One region of the Bradyrhizobium sp. 63_E2_N1_3 genome, then DNA from elsewhere that is predicted to be linked to it. Evidence: predicted binding sites of a transcription regulator. Region 1 holds the regulator's gene; each other region holds the start of a gene.
The links. The regulator HrcA, encoded in region 1, represses chaperone genes, less so after heat shock. The targets are predictions, from matches to a motif close to GTTAGCACTCNCNNNNNGNGAGTGCTAAC.
Positions count from the first base shown of each region.

Region 2: a site for HrcA is predicted at 2,490-2,518, ahead of AB7531_RS38195 (co-chaperone GroES). Genes of this name have one in related genera too.
Region 3: a site for HrcA is predicted at 6,179-6,207, ahead of AB7531_RS16055 (co-chaperone GroES). Genes of this name have one in related genera too.

Region 1 covers NZ_CP197235.1:226,676-234,567, forward strand. Annotated here, with positions in the region: gene AB7531_RS01015 (hypothetical protein) at 1-540, shown strand, start outside; gene pncA (bifunctional nicotinamidase/pyrazinamidase) at 692-1,414, shown strand; gene grpE (nucleotide exchange factor GrpE) at 1,567-2,172, opposite strand; gene hrcA (heat-inducible transcriptional repressor HrcA) at 2,269-3,357, opposite strand; gene rph (ribonuclease PH) at 3,526-4,239, shown strand; gene rdgB (RdgB/HAM1 family non-canonical purine NTP pyrophosphatase) at 4,251-4,886, shown strand; gene hemW (radical SAM family heme chaperone HemW) at 4,873-6,027, shown strand; gene AB7531_RS01050 (penicillin-binding protein activator) at 6,129-7,364, opposite strand; gene rsmI (16S rRNA (cytidine(1402)-2'-O)-methyltransferase) at 7,704-7,892, shown strand, end outside.
Region 2 covers NZ_CP197235.1:8,030,922-8,038,813, forward strand. Annotated here, with positions in the region: gene AB7531_RS38180 (L,D-transpeptidase) at 1-474, opposite strand, end outside; gene AB7531_RS38185 (protein phosphatase CheZ) at 789-1,568, shown strand; gene AB7531_RS38190 (hypothetical protein) at 1,758-2,279, opposite strand; gene AB7531_RS38195 (co-chaperone GroES) at 2,609-2,905, shown strand; gene groL (chaperonin GroEL) at 3,014-4,645, shown strand; gene AB7531_RS38205 (hypothetical protein) at 4,789-6,000, shown strand; gene AB7531_RS38210 (META domain-containing protein) at 6,147-6,545, opposite strand; gene AB7531_RS38215 (L-lactate permease) at 6,788-7,892, opposite strand, start outside.
Region 3 covers NZ_CP197235.1:3,454,602-3,462,493, forward strand. Annotated here, with positions in the region: gene AB7531_RS16020 (LysR family transcriptional regulator) at 1-508, shown strand, start outside; tRNA gene AB7531_RS16025 (tRNA-Phe) at 703-772, shown strand; tRNA gene AB7531_RS16030 (tRNA-Asn) at 777-842, shown strand; gene AB7531_RS16035 (slipin family protein) at 1,182-2,333, shown strand; gene lepB (signal peptidase I) at 2,496-3,242, shown strand; gene AB7531_RS16045 (sel1 repeat family protein) at 3,339-3,956, opposite strand; gene groL (chaperonin GroEL) at 4,137-5,777, opposite strand; gene AB7531_RS16055 (co-chaperone GroES) at 5,822-6,136, opposite strand; gene AB7531_RS16060 (usg protein) at 6,515-6,802, shown strand; gene AB7531_RS16065 (cupin domain-containing protein) at 6,963-7,502, shown strand; gene AB7531_RS16070 (NupC/NupG family nucleoside CNT transporter) at 7,702-7,892, opposite strand, start outside.

The DNA.
Region 1 (7,892 bases):
AACGCAACCAAGATCTACACCGACGAGGCGGTGCGGCAGATGTTTGCGAGCGCCGTCACCCGCAAGCAGGTCTCGGCCGAAGAGCAGATCGGGCTGATGCCGTTCAAGATCACCGATCTCGCCGATTTCAAGGACATCCGCACCCTGGCGCCGGGCTCCAGCATCATCCTGGCCGACGGCAATGAGAGTTCGGGCTATGAATCCAAGCCGTTCATGATCCTCGGCCTGATCGGCGCCACCCCGCAGCAGGCCGACGACCGCGCCCGCTTTGCCCAGGAGGCCGCGCTCCAGATCCCCGGCGTGCGCGAATCCCGCGTCACCATGTCGGAGCCGATCCGCATCAACGGCCAGCAGGGTTTCGAGACCCGGATCGACGGCGTCAGCGGCAAGGACAAGACGCCCGTGACCGTGGTGCAGTGGATCCGCTTCTCGAGCGGCGGCGCCTCGCTGCGCATCATCGCCAGCGCCCCGCGCGACCAGTGGTCGGCCGCCTTCACCCGCTTCCGCGCTGTGCGCGACGGCATCCAGCCCAAGGGTTAGTCTCAAGGGTTAGTCTCAAGGGTTAGTCTCAAGGGTTAGTCCAAGGGTTAGCCCAAGCGCTGGACAGAGCCGGCTGCATTTTCGGGCTTCTGTTCGTATACGAACGGAACTAGGCTTCCTTCCATTGGATCATCCTGGAGGGAGGCGAACGATGCTTGATCGACGACAAATCCTCGCGGCGCTTGGGACAAGCGCTCTCGTAGCCCTTGCTCCAACCGCGCTCCTTGCGGCCGCATCGATCAAGCCGGACGATGCCTCCGCGCTGCTCGTGATCGACGTGCAAAACTGCTTCCTGCCCGGCGGCAGCCTCGCCGTGAAGGAAGGCGAGCAGGTCGTTCCCGTCATCAACAAGATGGCGAAAGCCTTTGCGAACGTGGTGATGACCCAGGACTGGCACACGCCAGGCCACATTTCATTTGCGTCGGTGCACTCCGGCAAGAAGCCGTTCGAGACCGTCGATCTCCCCTACGGCAAGCAGGTGCTGTGGCCCGACCATTGCGTGCAGGGCACCGACGGCGCCGCGCTGTCGAAGGATCTTGCGATTCCGCATGCCGAGCTCATCATCCGCAAGGGTTTTCACAAGGACGTCGACAGCTATTCGGCCTTCCTCGAAGCCGACGGCAAGACCTCGACGGGCCTCGCCGGTTACCTGAAGGGCCGCAAGATCAAGCGCGTCTTCGTCGCCGGCCTCGCGACAGACTTCTGCGTCGCCTGGACCGCGCTCGATGCGCGCAAGGCGGGCTTCGAGGTCTATGTGGTGGAGGACGCCTGCCGCGGCATCGACACGCAGGGTTCGCTCGCAAAAGCCTGGGCCGACATGGCCAAGGCCGGCGTGAAGCGGATTCAGTCCGCGGATATCGCGGTGAGCGCGTAAGCGGCGCGAAAAGCTGCCAAACCCTCATCCTGAGGAGCGTGCTCCTTAGCACGCGTCTCGAAGGATGAAGGCCGAGCTGCAACAGCCGGGCCTGCATGGTTCGAGACGGCGCTGACGCGCCTCCTCACCATGAGGATCAACCAGTGCGCCGCTCAGTTCACTTCGTTGCTGTTCGCAGCCGGTGCAGCCTTCGTGCCGCCCTTGGCGACACCGACCAGCGCCGGGCGCAGCACGCGCTCGCCGATGGTGTAGCCGGCCTGCATGACCTGCACGACGGTGCCCGCAGGCACCGACGCATCCGGCACCTCGTACATCGCCTGCTGGAAGTTCGGGTCGAACTTCTGGCCCTGCGGATCGAACTTCTTGACGCCGTGCTTTTCCAGCGCATTGAGCAGCGAGCGCTCGGTGAGCTCGACGCCCTCGATCAGCGAGGTCAGGCCGGGATCGGCCGCGGCACGGGCCTCGGCCGGAACGGCATCGAGCGCACGCTGGAGATTGTCGGCGATGTCGAGCACGTCGCGGGCAAAGCCGGTGATGCCGTAGAGGCGGGCGTCGGCGACCTCCTTGGTGGTGCGCTTGCGCAGATTTTCCATCTCGGCCAGCGTCCGCAGCATGCGGTCACGCGCCTCGGCGGCTTCCTTCTGCAACAGCTCGACCGAGCCGGGCTCCGGATCGTCGGGCATGATGTAGGGTTTTGACACCACGGGCTCGTCGGTCGGTGGGGTAGTGTCGTCGGGCTGCCGGTCTCGATCGGTCATCGGCTCTCTTCTCGAACTCGTCTCAAGGGATTGTTGGCCCGGATATCGTGCCTAAGCTCACGAAAATCAAGCGCCCGTGATCGGAGGAAACGCCGGTCAGCCCCCCAGGAGGCGGCTGACGATGCGCGCGGCGTAGTCCACGGTCGGGATTACGCGGGCATAATTCAGCCGCGTCGGCCCGATCACGCCCAAAACGCCGACGATGTGGCCGGCGGCATCCCGATAGGGTGAGATGATGGTGGAGGAGCCTGACAAGGAAAACAGTTTGTTCTCCGAGCCGATGAAGATCCGCACGCCCTCGGCGGTCTCGGCGCGTCCCAGAAGGTCGATCACGCCGCGCTTGGTCTCGAGATCGTCGAACAGCAGGCGAACGCGCTCCAGATCCTCCAGCGCGTGCAGATCCTCGAGCAGGTTGGCGTGGCCGCGAACGATCAGCTGGCGGTCCTCGTTCTCGCCGCCGGACCAGCTCGCAATACCGGCCGAAATCACCTTCTGCGTCAGTTGGTCGAGTTCGGCGCGGGCTTCGCCGAGCGCGGTTTCGAGCTCGAGCCGCGCCTCGGCCAGCGTGCGGCCGCGAATCCGCGCATTGAGGAAATTACCGGCTTCCGTGAGCGCCGAGGAGGGAACTCCCGGCGGCAGCGACAACACGCGGTTTTCGACCTGACCGTCCTCGCCGACCAGGATCACCAGCGCCTTTTCGGGTTCCAGCCGGACGAATTCGATGTGTTTCAGCCGCGCATTGGATTTCGGGGTCAACACGACCGCTGCGGCGCGGGTGAGACCGGACAGCCGCGTCAGCGCCTCCGACAGCGCCGCCTCGACCGATTGGGCGTGACCCACCGACGTCAACTGGCTCTGGATCGACTGCCGCTCGGCGTCATTGAGGTCGCCGACCTGCATCAGGGCGTCGACGAAGAAGCGTAAGCCCAGTTCCGTCGGCAATCGGCCGGCGGAGGTGTGGGGCGCATAGATCAGGCCGAGCTGTTCCAGGTCGGCCATGACGTTGCGGACCGAGGCCGGCGACAGCGGCATCGCGATCAGCCGCGAAATATTGCGCGACCCGACCGGCTCGCCGGTCGCGAGATAGCTTTCGACAATTTGACGAAAGATGTCGCGGGAACGCTCGTTGAGCTGGGCGAGGCCTGCGCGCGGCGCGATCAGATGGATCGGATCGTGATGGGCCACGGACGGTAACTCCTCTCAGACGCTTATAATTTGTCCATCCCGGAGGGTTCTGACAAGCGTGGCGTTTGCGGGGTGGAAAACTGGGGGTGAAAAAGCCTTGCCGCCCACCCTCACCCCACCTACAAGCACCGCGAATAGCCCTTTTCCGAGAGTTTTGGAGGATTTCCCATGCGGCCAAGCCGCCGTGCGCCCGACGAATTGCGCCCCGTGACGCTGGAGCGCGGCGTGGTCAAATATGCGGAAGGCTCCTGCCTGGTGAAATTCGGCGACACCCATGTGCTGGTCACCGCCACGCTGGAAGACCGCCTGCCGCCGTGGCTGAAGGGCCAAGGCCGCGGCTGGGTCACCGCCGAATACGGCATGCTACCACGCGCGACCTCCGAACGCACCCGCCGCGAGGCCTCCGCGGGTAAACAAAGCGGCCGTACCGTCGAGATTCAGCGCCTGATCGGCCGCTCGCTTCGTACCATCGTCGATCTCGAAGCGCTCGGTGAGCGCCAGATCACGGTCGATTGCGACGTGCTCCAGGCCGACGGCGGCACGCGCACGGCCTCGATCACCGGTGCCTGGGTCGCGCTCGCCGATTGCATCAACTGGATGAAGGCGCGCAACATGATCAAGGCCAAGGTGCTGCGCGACAACGTCGCCGCGATCTCCTGCGGCATCTACAACGGCACGCCCGTGCTCGACCTCGACTATGCCGAGGATTCGGAAGCCCAGACCGACGCCAATTTCGTCCTGACCGGCGATGGCCGCATCATCGAGGTGCAGGGCACCGCGGAACGCGAACCGTTCACACAAGACGAATTCCTCGCGCTGATGGCGCTGGCCCAGAAGGGCATTGCCCGTCTCGTGGACTTGCAGAAACTGGCCGTCGCGTAGTCAATAGGCCCATGCACCGCCGAATCACCGAAAAGCTCGTCATCGCGACCCACAATCCCGGCAAGCTCGCCGAGATGAAGGAGCTGCTCGCGCCTCACGGCATCGAGGCGGTGTCGGCCGGTGAGCTCGGCCTGCCCGAGCCCGACGAGACCGGCAACGATTTCCGCAGCAATGCCGCGATCAAGGCGATCGCGGCGGCGCAGGCGACCAAGCTTCCCTCCTTCGCCGACGATTCCGGCATAGTGGTCGACGCGCTCGATGGCGCGCCCGGCATCTACAGCGCGCGCTGGGCCGGTCCAGCAAAGGATTTTACCGCCGCGATGGCGCAGATCGAGCGCCTGTTGCAGGAGCGCGGCGCCACCACGCCCGACAAGCGCACCGCGCATTTCGTATCCGCGCTCTGCGTCGCCTGGCCCGACGATCATCTCGAAGAGGTCGAGGCGCGCGTCGACGGCACCTTGGCCTGGCCGCCGCGCGGCACCGCCGGCTTCGGCTATGATCCGATGTTCCTGCCCAATGGCCACGATCGCACGTTCGGCGAGATGACCAGTATCGAGAAGCACGGCCTGCCGCCGCTTGGCCTCGGCCTGTCGCATCGCGCCCGCGCCTTCGTGAAACTGGCGGAGATCTGCCTTGAGCCGCGCTAAGCAAGCTTTCGGCGTCTATGTACACTGGCCGTTCTGCCTGTCGAAGTGCCCCTATTGCGACTTCAACAGCCACGTCCGCCACGCCGCGATCGACGAGACGCGCTTCGCTTCAGCTTTCGCGCGCGAAATCGAAACGACCGCACAGCGTGCGCCCGGGCGTGAAGTCACCTCGATCTTCCTCGGCGGCGGCACGCCTTCACTGATGCAGCCCGCGACCGTCGGCGCGGTGCTCGATGCCATCGGCAAGCACTGGCACGTCGCCAGCGATGTCGAGGTCACGCTCGAGGCAAACCCGACCAGCGTCGAAGCCACGCGTTTTGCCGGCTATCGCGCCGCCGGCGTCAACCGCGTCTCGCTCGGCGTGCAGGCACTCGACGATGCCTCGCTGAAAGCGCTGGGCCGGATGCACAGCGCCCGCGAAGCGCTCGACGCTGTCGCCATCGCGCGCCGCTCGTTCGACCGCTACTCCTTCGACCTGATCTACGCACGCCCCGACCAGACACCGGCGATGTGGGCCGACGAGCTGCGTCTCGCGATCGATGAAGCCGCGGAGCATCTGTCGCTCTATCAATTGACGATCGAGGAAGGCACGCCGTTCTTCGGCCTGCACCAGGCCGGCAAATTGAAGACGCCGGACGAAGCCGTCGCGCGCGCGCTCTATGACGTCACGCAGGAGACCTGCGACAAGCTCGGCCTGCCCGCTTACGAGATTTCAAATCACGCGCGGCGCGGCGCCGAGTGCCGGCACAATCTGGTGTATTGGCGCGGCGATGAATATGCCGGCATCGGCCCCGGTGCCCATGGCCGCCTCGACATCGACGGGATCAGGCACGCCACCGCCACCGAGAAGCGCCCCGAAGCCTGGCTGATGCGGGTCGAAACCAACGGCCACGGCAACGTCACCGACGATCTCCTCAACAGCGAGGAGCGCGCCGACGAATTTCTGCTGATGGGGCTCCGCCTCGCCGAGGGCATCGACCCCGAGCGCTACAGCGCGCTGTCGGGCCGCCCGCTTGATCCCAAGCGCATCGCGCTGTTGCGCGAGGAGGGCGCGATCATCGTGGATGCGACGGGGCGCTTGCGGGTCACGAGCAGCGGATTTCCGGTGCTTGATGCAGTGGTCGCGGATCTGGCGGCATAGCGAGCTGCCGTAGCCCGGATGGAGCGCAGCGTAATCCGGGACGCTTTCGCCACTCGGATAGAACCCGGATTGCGCTGCGCTCCATCCGGACTACGAAGCCATCAAGCCCCAAAACTCTTCGGCGAGCCCGCGACCGCCACGCCACCACCTGTCGTCACCTTCATCACCGCTAACCCACGCTCATTCGTGCCATCGGCGCGGAAGCGGAACAGGCCGTCGATGCCGGCGAAGCCGGAAGGGTTGGTGAGCACATCCGGCGAGAAGCGCGTCGGGCCCTGCGTGCGCGCGAGCGCGGCGACGAGGGCGACCGCGTCATAGGCGAGCGTCGCGGTGCGGATCGGCTCGGCACCGTATTTGGTGCGATAGCGGCCGGAGAAGGCGCGGAAGCCGGCCGGGTCCGGCGCGGCGTAGAGACCGCCTTGCAAGTTTGCATTGGCATAGACGCGCGGATTGTCCCACAGGCCGGTGCCGAGCAGCTGGATGTTGCGCAAATTCGCGCCTGCGGCCGTCATCGCATCGGCCACCGCGACGACGGCATCGCCGTCATCGGCGATGAACAGCGCATCCGCGCTGCCGAGCTGCTGCGCCACGGTGCGTGCCGGCGTCGCGCGATCGGCGCCGTATTTCTCGAAGGCGACAATGCGGCCGCCGCGCCGCGGCACCGCCGCCTTCACCGCGGCCTCGACGACATTGCCATAGGCATTGTCGGGCACGAGCACGGCGACGGAACGTTTTCCGATGCTGGCGGAATATTCGACTATGCGGTTGACGTCGGACTCCGGCAGGAAGCTCAGCAGAAAGACGCCGCGGCCGGCGATGCTGGAATCGGTCGAGAACGCGATCACCGAGATGCCGCGCGTACGCGCGACCTGCGCCACCGCCGGCACCGACTGCGCGAACAGCGGGCCCAGGATGATCTCGGCGCCCTCGTCGACCGCCTGCTGCGCGCCCGCCTGGGCGCCTTGCGGGCTGCCGTTGTCGTCCTTGATCAGGAGCTGGATGTTGGGATTCTGGAACTCGGCCAGCGCCATCTCGGCGGCGTTGCGCATCGACTGCGCGGCAAGGCCGGCATTGCCGGCGGCCGAGAGCGGCAGGATCACGGCAACCTTCACCCCGCCGCTGCCGGCGGTGGTGGCCTGTTGCGGCGGTCCGGCCGGCTGAGCCGGGGCCGGGGAGGAGCTGCTGAACGGGTTGGAGAACTGGCTGAGACTCTGCTGCACGCCGGCGCAGGCCGACAGCAAGGGGGCGCCGAGTAACAGGCCGAGTGCGCTCCGCCGGGTCGCCCCCGATAATCGGGAGCCCTGAACGGGAGATTTAGGATCGCGCGGGCCCAGCATCACAACTTCTCTTCTGACCGACCGTCGGCCGGCCGGTCACAACATTCTTTCCACGACACAAGCCGCGGATTCAGGCATATTGTCGGCAAATAGTTAACTAAAACAAAAGGATAATGACCACTTAACGCGGCCACACCTCAAGCCCTGGCTAGCTGTCCACCATCCGTCACCCGCATCAAGGCGGCGTTTCCGCCGCGAATGTGGCGCCGACGCTTCATTCCCTCTGCAATGTGATGCCGGATGGATCACATTCCAGTCCTTCCTCACCCCTGACCTGGCGCGATCTTTTTCCGAGGACCGGTTCCCAGCCCCCGGGATCATGCCTAAGTTCGATTCATTATGCGCGTAAAGCCGAGCCCGATAAATACACCTGAAGCGACGGATCCCGCCTCGCGCGGTTTCTCCATCGACGCCCATCGGCTGACGGCGCCGAAGGCGGCGCCGGGCCTCCATCTGGTCGCCACCCCCATCGGCAATCTCGGCGACATCACGCTGCGCGCGCTTCAGACGCTCGCCGGCGTCGACGTC
Region 2 (7,892 bases), 7.8 Mb from region 1:
GCCCTCGATCAGATAGAGGAACTTGTTCGGCGTATCGACCACGATGGTGCCGGCAGTTTCCTTGCCGCTATAGTCGACGGATTGCTTCTCGAATCTCGGATCGAACGGACGCTGGCGCGGATCGACCGCCTCCTGCTGGAGACCTGCGCCTTGCTGATATCCACCCTGCATCTGCGGCTCGCCCATCGGTGGCAGGCGGCGCTGGTCGTAATAGCCGGGCTGCTGCTGATAAACCGGCTGCTGCGGCGCGTAGGCCGGGCCGCGGCCGGGACCGTCACCGAACAGGAACTCGATGAAGCCGCCGCCCATATTCGCATTGGAGGCGACACGCACCGGCGCCGGCTGCACCTGCGGCTGGTAGAGCACCGCGGGCGGATCGTTCGGCACACTATTGTCGAAGGCGCTGGCGCTGTTCGCGCCGGCAATGAAGGTGCAAGCGCTGCCGAGCAGCGCGACAGACATTTTCTTGAACATCGACGTACTCTGTACTGTTTCGTCTAGATCCCATGCGTCGTGCAGAGCCGATGGCTGACCGGCGACCGCGACGTGGTCAATAAAGAGCAAAAGCCGTTTTGTTTGGTAAACGTATCAGCCGTTTCGATTCACCACGTCGCGAGCGAGGGTGCAATTTGGCGATCAGCGTTTATTTTCCATGAACGCCGCAGGCCCATGGTTAATCGCTTCTTTTCGCGCCGTCGCGTGCGGCCGCGCAACAGTTCCCGCTGTGAACCTCGTGTTAAATTGCTTCTGTCTACAAAGACGCGTGAGTGAGGTGGGGGGAGTTCCTGATGGCTATTCACCGCAAACGTTTTCGTGTCGAGGAGGCTATTGTCGGCGAGATGCCCAGCCCCGAAATGATTGAGGAGGCTGCGCCGATGCATAACGAGATCATGGCGGAGCTGCGTGCGATCCGCGCACAGATGGCGAAGGGCACCGTGCCCTTGTCCGGCAGCGCGGCCATGGCGGCGATCGACGCTTCCACCGCCCACGAGCTCTCCGAAGCTCGTACCATGCTCGATACTTACCGGGCGCAGATCGAGCAGTGCGAGAAGCTGAAGGTCGAGCTCGACCTCATCCACGACGCCATCGACCGCACCAAGCGCGAGATCGCGACGCTGCACGGCAAGAGCTTCGACGGCGGCGAGATGGCCAAGGTCAATGGCGAGCTCGGCGCGGTCGTCGGCGGCACCGAGCAGGCGACCCAGCAGATCCTCGAAGCCGCCGAATCGATCGACCAGGCGGCCAGCGCGATGTCCAAGGTGCAATCGGCCGACCAGCAGAAGCGGCTCGCCGACGACATCCAGGAACGCGTCATCTCGATCTTCGAAGCCTGCAACTTCCAGGACCTGACCGGCCAGCGCATCAGCAAGGTCATGACCACGATGAAGTTCATCGAGCAGCACATCAATGCGATGATGGAGATCTGGGGCGGCGTCGACGCGATCAAGGCCCATGTGCCCGCGCCGGCCGACACCCGCAGCGACGACGAAAAGCTCCTCAACGGCCCCAAGCTCGCCGGCGACGTCGGCCACGCCTCGCAGGACGACATCGACGCGCTGTTCGACTGATCGGGCGCGGCATTACGGAAAAACAAAACGCCGGCGAGAGCCGGCGTTTTTGTTTTTGGGGCCATCCCCTCCACTGTCATCGCCCGGCCTTGACCGGGCGATCCAGTATTCCAGAGGCGGCGGTGATTGAGCCGAGAGGCCGCGGCGTACTGGATGCCCCGGTCAAGCCGGGGCATGACGAAGGAGAAACTACGCCCTTGGCGCGCAGCGGACGTAGACCATGTTGCCGTAGCGGGTGGCGGCGTCCTTGTCGATGAAGCGGGTGATCAGGACGCGGCCGTCGAAGGAGACGATCTCGCGGTCCTGCTCGCCGGGGGTGGGACCCGCCGGGCCGATGTAGTTCTTGCCGCTGGGCGAGCCCTTCAGCCGCAGCTCCTGCGGCGTCGCCTGGTCGGCGAGATGCATGATCACGCCGCCGGAGGAACCGGCGGTGATCACGTAGGGATTCTTGCACTGCGCCCGGGCCGCGGCCTCGGTGCGGGCGCGGTCGGCCGGGTTCTGGAACGAGGCGAGACCCCAGCGGCCGACGATCTCGTCGGCGCGGATGCTCGCCGGCATTTCCGGGCCGGTGCCGGGCTCAGCCTCGGGCGGCGGCGAAGACGACGAGAACGACGGCAGGCTCATACCGCCGCCGCAGGCGCCAAGCAGCAGCGCCAGGCAGGAGGCGGCCGCCAGATTGGCAACCGTGCGTGCGTGAGCTGACCTGATCATGACATTCCCCCGAGCAAACCGTCCCCCAAATGAGACCCCGACCGCATCCCTCCTGCAGCCAAGCGCAAAACCGCTGTCGGAGCAATGACGTCCTTTATACGCCAGCGCGACCAATAAGTTTCTCTAGACACGATCCTATATCCGCCTCACCAATCGCTTAACCACCCTTGCTTGACAGGATCGCGGCCAAGCCATATTTCCGGGCGCACTATTAGCACTCGGAAAGCCCGATTGCTAAGCGCGCCGTTCGATCCTCGGCAAGAGGGTGGACGGACGCCGCCCCTACCCACTTCCATTCCTTCCGAAGCGAGCCTCCAAAGGGAAACGTCATGGCTAAATCCAAATTTCGTCCGCTGCATGACCGTGTCGTGGTCAAACGTATCGACGCCGAGGAAAAGACCAAGGGCGGCATCATCATTCCGGACACCGCCAAGGAAAAGCCGTCCCAGGGCGAGGTCGTCGCCGTCGGCCCCGGCGGCCGCGACGAGGCCGGCAAGCTGATCCCGATCGACCTCAAGGTCGGCGACCGCGTGCTGTTCGGCAAGTGGTCGGGCACCGAGGTCAAGATCGACAACGAAGAGCTCCTGATCATGAAGGAGTCGGACATCATGGGCGTCATGGCCTAAGGCCGTCAGCCTGAACAGCCGCTGAATGTCATGCCCGGATCGCGCGATCCGGGCATTCGGTCATTCCGCAAGCGGCAAACACATCACGAAACACGAGGGATTGAAGAAATGGCTGCCAAAGACGTCAAGTTTTCCGGAGACGCGCGCGATCGCATGCTGCGCGGCGTCGACATTCTCGCCAACGCCGTCAAGGTGACGCTCGGTCCGAAGGGCCGCAACGTCGTCATCGAGAAGAGCTTCGGCGCGCCCCGCATCACCAAGGACGGCGTCACCGTCGCCAAGGAGATCGAGCTCGAGGACAAGTTCGAGAACATGGGCGCCCAGATGCTGCGTGAGGTCGCCTCCAAGACCAACGACCTCGCCGGCGACGGCACCACCACCGCGACCGTGCTGGCCCAGGCCATCGTGCGCGAAGGCGCCAAGGCGGTTGCCGCCGGCATGAACCCGATGGACCTCAAGCGCGGCATCGACATCGCGGTTGCAGCGGTGATCAAGGACATTGAAAAGCGCGCCAAGCCGGTCGCCGCCTCCTCCGAGGTCGCCCAGGTCGGCACCATCTCGGCCAACGGCGATGCCGCCATCGGCAAGATGATCGCCCAGGCGATGCAGAAGGTCGGCAACGAGGGCGTCATCACCGTCGAGGAGAACAAGTCACTCGACACCGAGGTCGACATCGTCGAGGGCATGAAGTTCGACCGCGGCTATCTGTCGCCCTACTTCGTCACCAACGCCGAGAAGATGACCGCCGAGCTCGAGGACGCCTACATCCTCCTGCACGAGAAGAAGCTGTCCGGCCTGCAGGCCATGCTGCCGGTGCTGGAAGCCGTGGTGCAGTCGGGCAAGCCGCTCGTCATCATCGCCGAGGACGTCGAGGGCGAGGCGCTGGCCACCCTGGTCGTCAACCGCCTGCGTGGCGGCCTGAAGGTCGCCGCCGTCAAGGCGCCGGGCTTCGGCGACCGCCGCAAGGCCATGCTCGAGGACCTCGCGATCCTCACCGGCGGCCAGCTCATCTCCGAGGACCTCGGCATGAAGCTCGAGAACGTCACGGTGAAGATGCTCGGTCGCGCCGGCAAGGTCGTGATCGACAAGGAGAACACCACGATCGTCAAGGGCGCCGGCAAGAAGCCGGAGATCGAGGCCCGCGTCGGCCAGATCAAGGCCCAGATCGAGGAGACCACCTCGGACTACGACCGTGAGAAGCTCCAGGAGCGCCTCGCCAAGCTCGCCGGCGGCGTCGCGGTGATCCGCGTCGGCGGCGCGACCGAGATCGAGGTCAAGGAGAAGAAGGACCGCGTCGAGGACGCGCTCAACGCCACCCGCGCCGCGGTGCAGGAAGGCATCGTCCCCGGCGGCGGCGTCGCGCTGCTGCGCGCCAAGAAGGCGGTGGGCCGTCTCACCAACGCCAATGCCGACGTCCAGGCCGGCATCAACATCGTGCTGAAGGCGCTGGAAGCCCCGATCCGCCAGATCTCCGAGAACGCGGGCGTGGAAGGCTCGATCGTGGTCGGCAAGATCCTGGAGAACAAGTCCGAGACCTTCGGCTTCGACGCCCAGAACGAGGACTATGTCGACATGGTCGAGAAGGGCATCATCGATCCCGCCAAGGTGGTCCGCACCGCGCTGCAGGACGCCTCGTCCGTGGCCGGCCTGCTGGTGACCACCGAGGCCATGGTCGCCGAAACGCCGAAGAAGGAAGCTCCGCCCGCCATGCCGGGCGGCGGCGGCATGGGCGGCTTCTAAGCCTCCGTTCCGTTACAATGTTGCGAAAGCCGCCTCCGGGCGGCCTTCTTTTTTGCCGACCCTGCCCCTTCTGCTTTCCAATTCAACCGGCGGCCAAAACCCACTACGGTGGCGCGCCGATTCGATTGCGCGAGGATTCATCGATGCGTGCGCTTCTGGTTTGTTCGACAGCCCTTTTGGCGGCCCTGCTTGCCGTCTCGCCCGATGTCGCATCGGCCCAGATGAAGCTGTCGCCGAAGGCCGCGGCGCCGGGCGGGACGGAGACCCGCTATTTCACCTCGATCGACGGCCTGATGGACGGCAATGCCGACGTGATCCTGAAGGAGACGCGGCAGGGCAAGACGGTGACGGCGGCCGTGCTCGACGTCTGCTATCCCGTCGCAAAGAATTCCGACCGCAAGGACCGCTTCGTCGTCAATCTCCAGGTCGCGGGCCAGAACCTGACGGGCACGACGCAGAGCCTCGGCGAGAAGGCGCCCGTCACCGTCAAGCTGCTGCGCAAACAGTCCGGCGACACGTTCGAGTTCCGCGGCCAGATCGCGATCGGCCAGGCCGTGACCGAGGTCACCTCGCCCGACAATTCCGATCTCAGCGAGAAGGAATTTCAGGACAACCAGACCTCCGACGACGGCATCACGCCGCAGCCGAAGGATTTCACCGACGTCTCTCCGGAAGCGATCGCGGTCAAGGTCAAGCTGGATGCGGCGACCGAGTTCCTGAAGAGCCTGAAGGGCCAGGACGTCGAGGTGACGCTGGCGAGCCTGACCGTCGGCTGCGACGCGCTGCGTGCCGGCGAGCAGACCATCAACATGTCGGTCGATCCGGAACGCGCCGGCGCGCTGCTGGCGAAGTTCAAGGCGATGCCCGGCGTCACCGCGGCGGGCTGGACCGCGGGCATGACCGAGATGGACCGCACCATCCGCTTTCCCGCAGCCGACTGGCGCGACGGCGACAAGATCAGCCGTGACAAGCTCGCCTCAGCCGTCGCCGGCGTGATGAGCCGGACGCTTGCGGCAAAGCAGGTCTCGCACAGCTTCAACCCGGCCACCGGCAAGCTCAAGCTCGTCTTCAAGCGACCGAACCAGGATTTTCCGGCACTCGAGCTCACCGACACGATCGAGGTTGCAGGCCTCATCTCGCCCGACAAGCCCGGCACGACCGACAAACTGATGCTTTGGATCGGCAGCCCCTCGACCACGACCGCCGATGAGAGCAGCGGCGCCAAGCTCAATCTCTCGGACGACGCTTCGGCCGACGAGGAAGGCGATCAGCCCGACGACAACGGCTCGATCGAGGCCCTCGCGAAAGAGCTGAAAGGCCAGCGCTGGGACGCCGACAAGTCGGTGTGGAAGTAGGCTCTCGTGCCCCGGACGCAGCGCAGCACGTCAGTGATGCGCTGCTGAGCCGGGGCCCAGAGGCCGCAAGCGAAGTCGCCGATCGAGTCTGGGTCCCGGCTCTGCGCAGCAGCGTTGCACGCTGCAGCGCGTCCGGGACACGAGACCTAATTCCCCGTCGTGCGAAAGCGCAGCGGCTTGGGACCGATCAGTGTCAGTACGTCGCCCTGACGCTTCCAGGTCTCGACGCTGCTGAGCGACGCGACGAGTTCGTCGTCGGCCTGCGCCCTGGCCGGCGGACAGGAACGGTCCTGGATCTGGCCGGGGACGAAGATCACCGTGTTGCCGGCGACCGAGAACTGGCCCTTGCCGCCCTTGCACCAGAGCTCCAGCACGACTTCGCCATTGTCGCCGATCTCGATGTTCGGAATCCGCTTCGATCCCGGCTGCGGCAGGGCCTCCAGCGTCATCTCGGTACCGAACGGAAAACCGTCCTCTGCACGCGCCAGCGTGGACATCGCGAGCATTGCAACCGCCAAACACGCCATCTGCTTTAGCGAAACCATGAGACCTCTCGACCGACCTGATTTGCGGCACCTTCTATAAGACGGCGGCGCCGTTGAGAAGGTTCGCGGAGGCTAAAGCGCGATGAGATTGGGACGAATCGTCATCGTGCTTCAGCTTGTTGTTTGAGCATGATTTTTTCGGAAAACCGCTTCGCACTTTTCCGGATCATGCTTTAGATGCAAAAATCCCCGCAAGGCGGCGAAGCCCTGCGGGGATTTGCGTTGAAGCGTGGCGTGGTCTGCTACTTCAGCACCATCGCCGTGAACGGCCAGACATAGGCCTGCAACGTCACGAACAGGCCGACCAGAGAGGCCAGCACGATCGAGTGCCAGAACACGAAGCGCAGGATCGTGCCCTCATGGCCGTACCAGTTGGTGGCAGTGGAGGCGACGACGATCGATTGCGCGTCGATCATCTTGCCCATCACGCCGCCGGACGAGTTGGCCGCGGCCATCAGGATCGGCGACAGGCCGAGTTGCTCGGACGTGATCTTTTGGAGATTGCCGAACAGCACGTTGGAAGCGGTGTCCGACCCCGTCAGCGCCACGCCGAGCCAGCCCAGCAGCGTGCCGAAGAAGGGATAGAGCACGCCGGTTGCGGCAAAGGCGAGGCCGAGCGTTGCGTCGACGCCGGAGAGCCGCGTCAGCGTGCCGATTGCGAGCATCGCCGAGATCGTGATCAGCGAGATCGCGCAGAGCCGTATGGTGCGGCCGTATTGGATCAGCAGCCTGCCGGGACCGACGCCCATCAGGAAGCCTGAGATGATTGCGGCGATCAACATGCCCGTGCCGGTGAACGAGAGATAGGTGAAGCCGAACACCGCGCTCTCTTTGGTCGGCCCTGGCGCGACCGGCGGCATCTTGTTGATCATCTGATGCAGCTCGGGAACGGGATAGTTCCAGGTGAAGATCGAGTTCGCCCAGGTCTTGAAGCCGCCGTTGCCCCAGACCAGCATCACGATGCAGACGATGATCCATGGCAGCAGCGCGCTGAAGAGCTCGCTCTGCGTCAGCGGCGTCTTATCGAGCGGCTTGGCCGCGGCCATCGTGGCGGCCGATTCATCGCGGCCGCGCAGCGCCGGCGACAGCCAGAGCTGCCTCGGTTGCCAGACCTTCAGGAACAGGATCAGCGCGCCCATAGAGATCAGCGACGCCCCGATGTCGACAATCCAGGGATTGATGAAGTTCGAGATCACGAATTGCGGGACCGCAAACGACACACCGGTGACGAGGATCGCCGGCCAGACATCCTTCATGCCCTTCCAACCTGCGAAGGCCCACACCACCCAGAACGGCACGATCAGAGAGAAGATCGGCAACTGCCGTCCGACCATCGCGCCGAGGATG
Region 3 (7,892 bases), 3.2 Mb from region 1:
GAGCGACTTCCTGCGCGCCAATCCCGGCCTGACGCTGCAATTCCTCACCTCGAGTGAGAACGTCAAGTTCTCGCGCTGGGAGGCCGATCTCGCCATCCGGCTGCGCAAACCCGACAAGGGTGACTTCGCGATCTCCAGGCTCGGCGAGATCCGCATTTATTATTTCGAGCCTGTTGCGACCGAGGGCGAGCCGGTGCTGTGCGCCTATCCGGACGAACTCGGTGCCATTCCCGAGATGCAATTCCTGCGCATGAAGCAATCCCGCGCGCGCTGCGTCACGGACAACGTTCGCGTCATCCGTAACCTGATCCGCGCGCATCGGGCCGCCGGCGTGTTGCCGGAGTATGTTTGCGCGGACTTGCTCGGCGATCGCCGCCTGCGCGCCACGCTGCTGCCGAAGCGGCGCGACGCCTGGCTGCTGGTGCAGAACCACCTCAAGCGCGATCCCGCGACGCGTGTCACGATCGACTGGGTGAGGGCGTGTTTTCAGGAAACGTCGCGTGGTTGACGTCACATCGCATTGTGATCATCGCGTCACAGTGCGGAGTGCGTGACGAAAAATCTTGGCTTTCCCCCTTGCAACCCGAACGTGCTTCGTCTATTAGCGCCCCTCCTTCGCTAGGCCATGGGTTCGGGCTCTCTGAGATTCCGACTGGCGCGGGCCGCTCTGCGGTTTCGTGTTCCGCCGAATGAAGGGCAAACGCAGGACGTAGCTCATGGAGAGCGTCGGGCTGAACACCCGAAGGCATCGGTTCGATTCCGGTCTCTTGCACAAAGGATAGCTCAGTTTGGTAGAGCAGATGACTGTTACTCATCCTGTCGCGGGTTCGAATCCCGCTCCAGCGCTCCGTTTCAGCCTGAAAAGCTGATACCTCTGACGAGGACCGGACGCGCGCTTCAGTCGCAGTCCGGCCGTTTTGCCGAAAGGCTTTCCGTCCGAACCTAGACACTGTGAGACCGGCTTTGCGCCGCGGGTCGATACCGCTTGCGCGGATGCCGGGTGGCTCCGCATGACCGCTCGACACGCGTCGAGCGATCGCGCGCGTGCGCCCGTCATCGCGCGAGCTCAAACCCCGGCCCGCCGATCTCTAGGGAAGCGTCGTCCGCGTCCTCACGTCCTTTGCAAACGAAACCCGCTATCCGGCCGCGTGCGGCCGGAGGCAACATGATGGAGGCGTGCCATGACCTGGCATTTGCTGATGCTGAACGTGACGGTGAACGATGGCGAGCGTGCGTTGCTCACGCGCAACGGACAGCTCGTGCGCGTGCTCGCGCCCGGCAAGCACCGGCTGTTCGATCCCCTGCACGAGCTGAAGGCCGAGGTGCTCGACGTGGTGCGCAGCGAATTCCCCGCGGATCGCTACGCGGTGCTGAAGGCCGCGCGGCCTGATCTGGCCGCTGAGCTGTTCGAGGCGATCGAGACCAAGGCGGACGAGATCGCCATCGTCAGCCTCGACGGCCGGCCCGTGCATCTGATGACGCCCTGGCAGGTGCGCGTCTACTGGAAGGTCGCGACCCGCATCGATGTCGAGCGCATCGATGTGTCCGCCGATCCCCGGGTTGGCGCGCGGCACCTGACCATGATCGAGCGCAACCGCTCGACCGTCGTGATGGAAGCGGTGGTCGAGAACCACGAGGCGGGCCTGCTCTATGTCGAGGGCCGGCTCGTGGAGCGGCTTGCGCCCGGCCGGCACGCCTTCTGGACCGTCGGCCGCAAGATCGAGGTGAAGCGCCTCGACCTGCGGCCCCAGGCGGTCGAGATCACTGCGCAGGAGATGCTGACCAAGGATCGCATCGCGCTGCGGGTGACGCTGACGGCGTTCCGCAGGATCGTCGATCCCGAGCGCACGGTTGCGACCGTGCCCGACGTGGATGCGTGGCTGTACCGGCTGGTGCAGTTCGCGATCCGCGAGGCGGTGGCGGGCCGGACGCTGGACGAGGTGCTGTCTGCGAAGGCGGCGCTGGATGCGGAGCTGCGCGACTATGTGCGGGCACGCGTCGCAGAGTCCGGCGTGGAGGTAACCGAGCTCGGCGTCAAGGACGTGATCCTGCCCGGCGAGATCCGGGAGCTGGTGAACAAGGTGGTGGAGGCGGAGCGGGTCGCGAAGGCGAACCTGATCCGCCGGCAGGAGGAGACCGCGGCGACGCGTTCGCTCCTGAACACCGCCCGCCTGATGGAGGAGAACCCCCTGCTGCTGCGGCTCAAGGAGCTGGAGTCGCTGGAGCGGCTGGTCGAGAAGGTCGGCCGCATCGACCTCCACGCCGGCAACGGCGAGGGCCTCGATGCCCTCCTGACCCGGCTCGTGCGCCTGAAGGCGCCCGAGATTGCATGAAGCAGAAGGGCCGCCCACGGGCGGCCCTTCACATGTTCATTGTCGACGCTTGCGATGAACGCGTGCGCGCGCCTGTGCGACCAAACCATGAGTGGGTATTGCACGCGCGCGAAGGTTGCGTAATCTCACGGTGACGACCACAATCTCGATCATGGCAAGCGAATGACCACTCTTCAGCAAACGATCGGCCCTACGGCCCGGCCGCGGGAATGGAAAGCGATCGTCGTCCTGATCCTGTTGATCCCGGTGCTGTGGTCGCCGCCGTTCCTGTTTCGCTTCTTCCTGTATCAGCCGTTCAACATTCCTTCCGGCTCGATGACCCCGACGCTGGTCGTCGGCGACTACGTCTTCGCCGCAAAATATGCCTATGGCTACGGCCGCTATTCCTTTCCGTTCGCGCCGTCATGGATCTCGGGCCGCTTCCGGGCCGCCGATCCGGAACACGGCGACGTCGTCGTATTCCGCTCGTCGAAGGGGACTTCGGCCGACTATGTCAAGCGCGTGGTCGGGTTGCCAGGCGACCGCATCCAGATGCGGAAGGGGCAACTCATCCTGAACGATCGCCCCGTGACGCGCGTCCCTCTGAAGGAGGTGCCCGCGGGCTCTGCCTGCGGCACCGATGATGGCGCGAAGGTCAAGCGCTGGCGCGAGACGCTGCCGAGCGGCGCGTCCTACATAACCTACGACTGCGTCGACAACGGTTATCTCGACAACACGGACGTCTTCACGGTGCCCCCCGGCCATTTCTTCGCGCTCGGCGACAACCGCGACAACTCGTCCGACAGCCGGCTGATGTCAGTGATGGGTTTCATCCCGATGGACAATCTCATCGGCAAGGTGACGCGGATCATCTGGTCGCTCGACGAAGACGGCGAGCCGCACATGGAGCGGCTGGGGAAGGTGTGGTGAGGGGCGCCGCCGTCATTCCGGGGCGGCGCGTAGCGCCGAGCCCGGAATTCATTCGTCCGCAAGGTTCGTTTCCCGAAGGTCGTCGGGCCGAGCCCTTCAGTCGCCAATCTCTTTCAGAAAGGCCTTCGCGTTTGCGCAGGCTTCGTCCGTGTCGCCAAAGCGGCAGGATTTCGCCAAGAAACGCCGCGCCCGGTCGTTGTTCTTTTCGACGCCGATACCTTTGATCAAGTGAAATCCCATCATCGTGCATGCCCAGGGATCGTCTCGGCCGCATGCCAGTTCATACGTCCGATTGGGACAGGCATAGTCGCCGCTGTCTTCCATGCTGGCGGCAACGTTCGTACAGCCTGAAGCAACGCCGAGCTTGCAGGCCCTCAGAAACAGCGCATCGGAGAGCGGCCCGGTCTTGATCATCCGCTGGACGACGAGTGCGGCTGCGTAGCAGTCGCTCGCGTTGCCCGCCCGACAGCGATCAAGGCACTGCTCCGCCGCAGCCGAGCATCCTTCGATCGAAAAAGCAGGTGCGCCCGCGTTCGCCGGCATGGAGTCAGCGGGGCATTGCTCGGCTCGCGGAAGCCAATCCGGCCATGTCCCTTCCATCTTCCCAATCGCGTCATTGTTGTCCGCCGCGTCTACGGGCGTCGGCGCGGAAAGGCCCGCAGCGGAGATGATGACAAGGGCTGCCAGCAGCGGACGTATCTTGCGGTGCGGCATTGCAATTCTCGTCAGGGCTCGACGGGATCCTGCAGCATTAGTGATCCGAAGGATACACCTTTGAATTGTAGGTGCGCTCGCAGGTCGCCACAAGGCGTTGCATCGGGGCGCCGCCCCAAAACAAAAACCCCGGCATCGCTGCCGGGGTTTCGCATTCCGTATCGTATCTGAACGGCTGGATCAGAAGTCCATGCCGCCCATGCCGCCGCCCGGGGGCATCGCCGGACCGGCGCCGCCCTTCTTGGGCAGCTCGGCGACCATGGCTTCCGTGGTGATCAGGAGCGCGGCAACCGAGGCTGCGTTCTGGATCGCGGTACGGACCACCTTGGTCGGGTCGATGATGCCCTTGGTGACCAGGTTGACGTACTCGCCGGTCTGGGAGTCGAAGCCGTAAGCGTAGGTCTTGTTCTCCAGGATCTTGCCGACGATCACCGAACCGTCTTCACCGGCGTTGATCGCGATCTGGCGAGCGGGAGCCGACAGCGCTTTGCGCACGATCTCGACGCCGGTCTTCTGGTCGTCGTTCTTGGTGCGCAGACCCTTGAGCTGCTCGGAGGCACGGAGCAGGGCGACGCCGCCGCCCGGGACGATGCCTTCCTCGACCGCCGCGCGGGTCGCATGCATCGCGTCATCAACGCGATCCTTGCGCTCCTTCACCTCGACCTCGGTCGCGCCGCCGACGCGGATCACCGCGACGCCGCCTGCGAGCTTGGCGAGACGCTCCTGGAGTTTCTCACGGTCGTAGTCCGAGGTGGTCTCCTCGATCTGCGCCTTGATCTGGGCCACGCGCGCCTCGATGTCGGCCTTCTTGCCGGCGCCGTTGACGATCGTGGTGTTCTCCTTGTCGATCATCACCTTCTTGGCGCGACCGAGCATGTTGAGCGTGACGTTCTCGAGCTTGATGCCGAGATCTTCCGAGATCGCCTGGCCGCCGGTCAGGATCGCGATGTCCTGCAGCATGGCCTTGCGGCGATCGCCGAAGCCCGGAGCCTTGACGGCCGCGACCTTCAGACCACCGCGCAGACGGTTCACGACGAGGGTCGCAAGCGCTTCGCCTTCGACGTCCTCGGCGACGATGACCAGCGGCTTGCCGGTCTGCACCACGGCCTCGAGCAGCGGCAGCAGCTCGTTCAGCGAGGAGAGCTTCTTCTCGTTGATGAGGATGTAGGCGTCGTCCATCTCAACGCGCATCTTGTCGGCGTTGGTGACGAAGTAGGGCGAGATGTAGCCGCGGTCGAACTGCATGCCCTCGACGACGTCGAGCTCGGTCTCGAGCGACTTGGCTTCCTCGACGGTGATGACACCCTCGTTGCCGACCTTCTTCATGGCGTCGGAGAGGAACTTGCCGATCTCCGCGTCGCCGTTGGCGGAGATGGTGCCGACCTGGGCGATCTCGTCGTTCGAGGTGACCTTCTTGGAGTTCTTGACGAGGTCGGCGACCACGGCTTCCACGGCCAGGTCGATACCACGCTTCAGGTCCATCGGGTTCATGCCGGCGGCAACCGACTTTGCGCCTTCACGAACGATCGCAGCCGCGAGCACGGTTGCGGTGGTGGTGCCATCGCCGGCCGCGTCAGCCGACTTGGAGGCGACTTCGCGCACCATCTGCGCGCCCATGTTCTCGAACTTGTCGTCGAGCTCGATCTCCTTGGCGACGGTGACGCCGTCCTTGGTGATGCGGGGAGCGCCGAACGACTTGTCGAGGACGACGTTGCGGCCCTTGGGGCCGAGCGTCACCTTGACGGCGTTGGCGAGGATGTCGACGCCACGCAGCATCTTGTCGCGTGCATCGACGCCGAATTTGACTTCTTTAGCTGACATCTGGATTTTTCCTTAGGTGTTTAGCTGGTGGGGAGAGGGGGCTCTTAGGCCGCCTTCTTCTTGGAAGCGGGGACGTCGAGGACGCCCATGATGTCGCTTTCCTTCATGATCAGCAGGTCGACGTTGTCGATCTTGACTTCAGTGCCGGACCACTTGCCGAACAGCACGCGGTCGCCGACCTTCAGGTCGATCGGGATCAGCTTGCCAGCTTCGTCGCGGCCACCGGGGCCGACGGCGACGACTTCGCCCTGCGAGGGCTTTTCCTTGGCAGTGTCGGGAATGATGATGCCGCCGGCGGTCTTCTCTTCTGCGTCGATACGCTTGACCACGACGCGGTCGTGAAGCGGACGGAATTTCATGCAGTCCTCCTAAGTAGTTGCACGGTATGGGAATTTTTTGGCGTTAGCAGTCTGTGCTCACGAGTGCTAGCACAGGCGAGGCTGAAATAGGACAGGAATTTTGCGGGGGCAAGGGCTTCTAGCAGAAAAATCGGCACTCTGAAGGCCCGGGTGCCAGAATCTCTTTACCATCGTTAACCCGCCCGGTGACCGTATTAGCACGGAGCCGCCTCTGCTGCTAAAGCATTGAATTTCAACAGCTTGTTAAACTTTTAGGCTTGAGATGGATTGTCAGTTTGCGTCACATTTCTCTCATGTGAGCGCATCAGTACCGGGTGGCTCGTAAGGCGCACACCGACCAAGCCGCCCCTTGAATGCGCTCCTGCAAAGGAGGTTGGCATGGGCTTGCGGAGTGGGGGCGTTTCCGAAGATTTCCGGAAACAGCTTTTGGGTTACGGGCTGACGACGGCGCAAATTCTCTATCGGATGCCCGATCATCCCTCGCTTCTCCAGACCTACGTCTGGCAGAACTACGACATGTTTCCGAAATTTCCGGCGCTGAAGGATTTCCTGGCGTTCTGGCAGGAGAAGCTCGACGGTCCGCTCCATTCGGTGACCGTCGCGCATTCCAAGCTGATCAAGCCGGCCGAGCTGCGCGCCGTGGATGGCGTGTTCCGGCTGCATTGAACAGCGCGCCGGCATCGTAGAGTGGGCAAAGGCGCGCTCGCGCCGTGCCTACCATCTCTCCACGATTGCATCTGGCAATGGTGGGCACGCTTTCGCTTTGCCCACCCTACGATATCTCGTTCTGTGCTAGCCTCCGCCTATAACAACAGGGAGGCGGCCCATGGCCAAGAAAACAAAATCGCGCAGTGCAGCCCAGGCCGCGGTGAAGAAGCGGAGCGGAGCCAAGGCCGTGGCACGATCCTCGGCGCGCAAGGCGGTGAAGGCAAAGGCGCGCACGACACCGGCGAGGGCCGCTCCGAAAAAGCCCGCGCGTCCCAAGCAGCGCATCGCCATCAGCCATCACCGCGAGGAAGACTTCAAGGCCGACGGCCTGCGCGCCTACGCAAAGTATCGCGACCTCGGCATCGCCGAAGCCAGCCACGGCCTCGCGCAAGCCCACGTGATCCGCCTGCAAGGCCCCTGCGATCCGAACGAGGTGTCGAAGCTGCACTTCCACGACGTCGAATTCCAGATGGTCTACGTGCTCAAGGGCTGGGTGAAAACCTACATGGACGGTCAGGGTGAGACCTTGATGAAGGAAGGCAGCGCCTGGACCCAGCCGCCGAAGATCAAGCACATGATTTTGGACTATTCGGATGACGTGGAGCTGCTGGAGGTGATCCTGCCCGCGGAGTTCAGGACGGTGGAGTTGAAGGCGTAGGCTGTCTCCTCGTCATTGCGAGCGCAGCGAAGCAATCCAGACTGTCACTGCGGAAAGATTCTGGATTGCTTCGCTGCGCTCGCAACGACGGTGGAGGGTTTCTTCGTAGCCCGGATGGAGCGCAGCGTAATCCGGGGCGACTGCCTGCGACGGAGATACTGTCCCGGATTGCGCTGCGCTCCATCCGGGCTACGGCCACTCAGCTCAACACCCCCACCACCGCGCCCATCAAACACGTCGTCAGCGTTCCCGACACGATCGATTTCAGCCCGAGCGCGTTGATCTCCTCGCGCCGCTCCGGCGCCATCACCCCTAAGCCGCCGATCATGATGCCGAGGCTGGCGAAATTGGCGAAGCCGCACATTGCGTAGAGCATGATCAGGCGCGAGC